Regions from separate parts of the Paenibacillus sp. FSL H7-0323 genome, predicted to be linked through region 2. Evidence: riboswitches for the same ligand, from Rfam matches in the RefSeq annotation. Region 2 holds a riboswitch; the other holds the start of a gene.

Region 1 (3,140 bases), 2.5 Mb from region 2:
TTTTCTTGGAAGGTAATTGCATCCGCGATCTGCTCACGAACAAATCCATCATAACGCTCCTGATTCCAGACCCCTTTACGCCATTTCAATCTCGCCTGACGCACTTCTACTGTCTGCGGGAAGCTACCAATTGTAGTGGTTGGCAGAAGTGGAAGCTGCCATTTCTCTTGCTGCACCTTTAAGCGTTCAGCAAAAGGCAAACTGCGTTGGTCAGGCAAAGCTGCAAGTGCAAGCACTTGCTCCGCCACATCCTTACGGCCACGCTCAGGTAGTGCGCGGAATGCTGCAATAGCTTCACGACTAGCGGCCAGCGCTGCTTTAGAAGCTTCTACTTTATCTGCGAGGGCTGCTCCGAGCAGACTAAGCTCTGCAAGCTTCTCATCGGCAAAAGCTAACGCATTCTTAACAGTCGCCTTCAGCTTCACCTCACCTTGAACGGTGACTGGGACATGCAGCAGACTGCAAGAAGGCTGAAGAATAAGACGATCAAGCGGCACATGAACGCTGAGCTTTTCTACCAGTTGCAGCTTAGCGTCTAAATCGGAACGCCAGATGTTCCGTCCATCAATAATTCCGGCACCCAGCCATTTGTCCTTCGGCCAGCCAAGACGTTCGATAGAAGCCAGATTCGCTCCACCATCGTGCACAAAGTCAAGACCCAAGCCTTGAACAGGCAACTCTAGCAGTGCTTCCAACGGTTCAGCAGCTTCGAAATACGTCTGTAAAATAATATTCAAGCCCGGCACGGAGCCGGCAATTTCTGTGTATATCGAGTTAAGCAGTGTTAATTCTTCTTTACTTATGCCTGTAACAATCGCTGGCTCATCGATTTGTACCCAGCTTACCCCTTCTTGCTTTAGTTCCTGTAGCAGTTGAACATAGACTGGAACAAAACGTGCAGCAATCTTGGCGATATCTGCCGCTGCGTAACCTTTGGACAGCTTAAGGAAGGTATACAGACCTAAAAGTACCGGTTTACCTTCAATCCCTGCCTGCGATTTAGCAAAACGATAAGCCGCTAGAGGTTTATTTTCAGTCAGGCGTGGTGTTTGTGTGCCGATCTCTGGAACGATATAGTGATAGTTCGTATTGAACCATTTGGTCATCTCACAGGCAGTAGCCTCAGCATTACCACGGGCCATTGCAAAATAAAGATCAAGCCCGATGTCGCCGCCATCATACGTGTACCGTGGAGGTACAATTCCAAACATAACAGCCGTATCCAACACATGGTCATAAAAAGTAAAATCATTCACCGGAATAAGCTCAATTCCTGCCTCTTGCTGGGTCTTCAAATGCTGCAGCTGAATTGCTGCCATTTCGGAGCGGAATTGCTCCTCATTTATTTTCCCCTGCCAGTAGGCTTCCAGTGTCTTTTTCCATTCGCGGTTCTTTCCGATTCTCGGATATCCAAGATTGCTTACTTTTACTTTATTCGTCATCTCGATACACTCCCTCTTCCATCTCTTATTTCAAACTCCAAAGCTACTTGCTTTCCTATAAAAAAGAGCGCCCTTCCCTAAAAAAGTCAAAGGGAAAGACGCCCATGATATACCCATGGTTAACGTCTAACACCTCCCTATCTTCCGTAGGTGAAGCAGTGCTGTTGAAACAGGCAGGTCTCCTGGCTAGCGGCGTCAACATCTTGAGCAGTCTTCCCAGCAGTAGTAAATTGCCAGTGACCTCTGTTGCTCGAGATTCTTCCGTTACAGTGGCGGGACCGCATCGGCTTCGAACCGAATTTCCCTATTAAGCCTACCGAATTACTATTTTCCGGTCAGCACCTGTCTCCGATATCATTCATCATTTGAGTGTCTTAATCTGATGTCATCATACGTGAAAGCCCCAGCAATCTGCAATAGATTACTGGGGCTTCTGTTATATCGATTCCTTATAACGGACTTAGAAAAATACGAAATATACTACAGCAGCAAGAATTATACGGTATATAGCAAACGGTAAGAGCTTGATACGATTGATCAGTTTTAAGAAGAAACGCATCGATAACAGCGCAAATAGGAAGGCACTAATAAAGCCTGCAATAAAAAACGGCAACGCGTCCATGGTGAAATATTGCCAGTTTTTCATCAGTGACAACAGACTGGCACCTGCCATGATGGGTACTGCCATAATAAACGTAAAATCAGCAGCGGCACGATGGCTCATCCCGAGGAGTACGCCACCAGAAATCGTCGAGCCCGAGCGTGAAAATCCAGGCCATAACGAAAAACACTGTACAAGACCTACACCAAGTGCCTGTTTGTATGTAATCTGATCTACACTCTCAGTTCTGATCTTCTTCGGCCCAAACAGATCGGCAATAATCATTAATATAGCCCCAATCACTAGACCAATTAACACTGTTGAGGTAGAGAATAAATGCTCATTAATATAATCATTAAACAGAACACCTAACACACCTGCAGGCACTAACCCTACCAGAACCTGAGTCAGCTTGAGATGCCCGCCCTGCTCCAACTGCGGTAGCTCCTCTGTTACAGGATCCAACTGCTTACGGCTGAAACGCTTTAAGCCTAACAAATCAATGAACCGATTTCTAAAGATCACAACAACCGCTAATATTGAACCCAGTTGAATAACTACTTTGAAGGTATTTGCCGTATATTGTCCAAATAACTCCTGTGATTTCAGCCACATATCATCAACAATAATCATATGACCCGTGGAGGATACTGGAGCAAATTCGGTTAAACCTTCAACAAGCCCCAAAATAATGGCTTTAATAATCGTTAATAGCTCCATGTGTTTCCCTCCTTTTTAATAGTCATTTCTATTATCAGTCCACTACCCGCTTAGCCCTCAGTGTTCATTCTCCGGCTGCGTTTGCGGAAGTACAGAAACCCAAGAATAACTAATCCGCCAGCAATTAGTACATAGACTACATTGGAGTACACGTCCATGTACATAGCAATGTCTTCCCAGGATTCTCCTAAAGCCGCGCCAATAAGCACAAGCAGCAAATTCCATCCCAATGTGCCAATCGTTGTGAAGATCATAAATACTCCAAATTTCATGCCCGACATTCCCGCCGGAATCGAAATCAGACTGCGGACCAGCGGAACCATCCGACAAAACAATACAGTCCAGTAGCCATATTTATCAAACCAGGCGTCAGCCTT
Region 2 (3,140 bases):
ATTTTTATAGTAATTACCATCTAACCGATCTGCCCCCGCAAGAGAAAAGCAGCTTATGCTGCACCTCCGCCACATCCTTCATTCTGATTGCTGTCAGCTTGCGACACGCCTTCCATCTGCTCGACAGTGACCACTAGTCATACCGTTTTCATTACCGATTTCGCGCCATGTCTTATCTTCCTTGATACGTTTCTCCAGAAGAACAGGGAACAGCAGGGGCTGTCCATCATATTCGACTTCAGGAAAGATTAGGCCATTCATCAATAAATATCACTCTGGATACTTATTCACATGTTCTCCCCAATCTGCAGGAAGCGGTGCCCCGATGTATCGGAGATTCTATTCTAGGAACCCGAAAAGAAGTGGAGAAAATTGACGAGACACCCACTTTAATCGACTAAAGGTTAGAAGAATGTTAGAAGTTGATGCTTGTACAAAAAAAAGGCGCAGTTCCAAAAACCCGGGAACACGCGCCACTATCGACTTTGTAAGGATGCTGGTGAAGGGAATTGAACCCCCGGCCTACGCATTACGAGTGCGTTGCTCTACCCCTGAGCTACACCAGCTTAACGCTGTTTTTCTGTCAAACAAAAAATATTATACAACTTTCAGCCAGAAACGCAAGCCTATTGCTCCCTGTTTTCCGCCCTCCTAAACTGCTAATCCACCTGTAGCTTACGCTCCACAGACTCTAACTTTCCACGGCTAGTAGAGGGTTTATCGCGGCGGTCGTCTATTTTAAGTGAGGTAGAGACACGTTCTGCACCTGCGGAAAAAGGAGACTCATGCAAAGCTTCTACCGCGGCAAAAATGCGTTGCAGAGGCCCTTCGATGATCGTCCCCATGGACGTAAGTTCATAAGTAATCCCTTCTACTGTCTTCAGCACCCGCTGCATATCCGCAACATAGCTGCTAAGACTGGTACTGCCTGTTCCAATTGGAATAACTGTAACTTCAGCAATAGGCATGAGAATACCTCCTCGAAATTTTATAGTAGCTGTCTCCTTCCATTGTAACAATTCCACCGCTCTGTCACAAACTAAGCAAGATTATCCTCCCTTATCTCTTCTATTTCTTCTGATTACTCCAAAATATGACTTTGGGCTAAGGGTATTTTCTCATGAGCAAATTCTAGGGTCATCTGCACTATATTTATGGACTCTTTGTGGCATCTTTTCGGACAATTTATGAATCATTTCGCATCTCCCTGTGGATCAATTGTGGATTACTTATGGACAGCCTGTGGATCATTTGTGGAGTACTTTTAAAGAACCCGCTCCCCGCGCGGGTTTTCTAAAAAACTGTTTACAAACACAACATCTTGGGTTATTTTTATCTAACGACAACAAAATATAGTGGAGACAGGCGCTTTGATCCTTAACCGGATTTAGAGCTTAATAGGGAAGCGCGGTGAGAATCCGCTGCGGTCCCGCCACTGTAACCGGATGGCCTTCTTAAGCTTCTGGGAAGCTTGAGAATCCACATCTCCCGGCAAATGCCACTGAGGGTTAGGAACACCCTTGGGAAGGCGCCGAGAGATCCCACGGAAGCCAGGAGACCTACCTGTTTCGACGACACCAACTATTGATGCCTGCGAGGAACAGGGATGGTGTCCGCATGCGGTCATCTACGTAGAGACCTCTGCAAATATCCGTGTGGATATTTACATAACGCATCGGGCATTTTCTGCCATCCTCGGGTAGGGGATGCTTTTTTTATGTAATCTGAACAAATATACGACTGCTTATAGCAGTCCAACTTCTTATGGATATATGGATTTGATGATAGATGTTTTTCTTTTATACTGAGAGGAGAGCTGTACAATGACGTTGTTGGAGAGACAATTTAATGGAGTAGAAAATGCACGGGAAGTTCTTTTAGAAGAGCTCATTGATTTAGGCCGGGATATTATCGACAGTCGGGATATGGACCTATTGCGCGAGAATGCCAATTTGAATGGAGAGAGTTTCTCCGGTAAAATGAGCAAGTTCGGCAGTGAATATTCAAAATGGTACGCCCGCAATTTTACGATGCCGCCACAGCTAGTGCAGGCTATTGATGACAATGTCGTCTATGTGCATGATCTGGATCAATACGCGATTGGAACGACGAACTGTATTTTTATCCCGTTTGATAAACTTCTCCGTGAAGGTTTCAATACCGGCAACGGCAGCGTTCGTCCTCCGAACTCAATAATGACAGCTATGTCTCTGGTAGCGATTATTTTCCAATCCCAGCAAAATGCTCAATATGGTGGTGTATCCGCCAATAAACTCGATTACGATCTGGCACCTTATGTAACCAAATCCTTCGCCAAGCTGTTCCGCAAGGGTCTGGATTATTTTGAAGAAGGACAAGCTGACGAATCTTTGGGCGAGATTACGATGAGCCGGACCGATCTGGCGGAGTCATATCCAAGAGCGTTCCGTTTTGCACTAAAGGAAACCGAAATCGAAACCCTGCAAGCGGCTGAAAGTATGGTACATAATCTGAATACCATGTCCAGCCGATCCGGTGGACAAATACCGTTTACCAGCATCAACTACGGTACTTGTACTTCACCAGAAGGTCAGCTTGTGATCAGTTCTCTGCTAACCGCAACTATGAACGGACTTGGCAGCGGAGAAACACCAGTGTTCCCGATTCAAATCTTCAAATGCAAGCAAGGAATCAATCAACAGCAAGGCGATCCTAACTATGAACTGTTCCTAAAAGCAGCTGAATGTTCTGCGCGCAGACTATATCCAAACTTCGCTAATCTGGACGCTCCGCTCAACTTGCAGTATTATGATCCAAGTGATCCTGATACGGAGTTCGCTACAATGGGCTGCCGAACCCGAGTGCTCGGTGACCGTTTTGGGCGTAATCATTGCTCTGGGAAGGGCAACCTTTCCTTTAATACACTAAATCTGGTTCGGCTAGGTCTGGCACACGGCACAGTAACAGGCAGACGTACCGTCGCAGACGAAGCTGGCTTCTATGAAGATCTAAATCATTATATGGATATTGCGCTGGAAGGACTTCTCCATCGCTTCCACATCCAAACCGCACAAAAAGCTAAAGCTTCCGATTTCATGATGCGAGAAGGCGTTTGGGAAGGCGGCGAACATCTTGCACCCGATGACACTGTAGGCGATCTG

What was found. A riboswitch is a leader RNA that binds a small molecule or an ion and turns the genes downstream of it on or off. The one in region 2 is predicted to bind cobalamin.
Region 1: it holds a riboswitch for cobalamin, as region 2 does, so the genes downstream of both, metE (5-methyltetrahydropteroyltriglutamate--homocysteine S-methyltransferase) here and MHH89_RS24445 (anaerobic ribonucleoside triphosphate reductase) in region 2, are expected to answer to the same signal.

What each region holds. Positions count from the first base shown of each region.
Region 1 covers NZ_JBBODB010000001.1:2,949,833-2,952,972, forward strand. Annotated here, with positions in the region: gene metE (5-methyltetrahydropteroyltriglutamate--homocysteine S-methyltransferase) at 1-1,442, opposite strand, end outside; cobalamin riboswitch at 1,598-1,803, opposite strand; gene MHH89_RS13465 (undecaprenyl-diphosphate phosphatase) at 1,903-2,763, opposite strand; gene MHH89_RS13470 (DedA family protein) at 2,814-3,140, opposite strand, start outside.
Region 2 covers NZ_JBBODB010000001.1:5,431,708-5,434,847, reverse strand. Annotated here, with positions in the region: gene MHH89_RS24460 (hypothetical protein) at 94-261, opposite strand; tRNA gene MHH89_RS24455 (tRNA-Thr) at 495-566, opposite strand; gene MHH89_RS24450 (MTH1187 family thiamine-binding protein) at 660-968, opposite strand; cobalamin riboswitch at 1,347-1,581, shown strand; gene MHH89_RS24445 (anaerobic ribonucleoside triphosphate reductase) at 1,824-3,140, shown strand, end outside.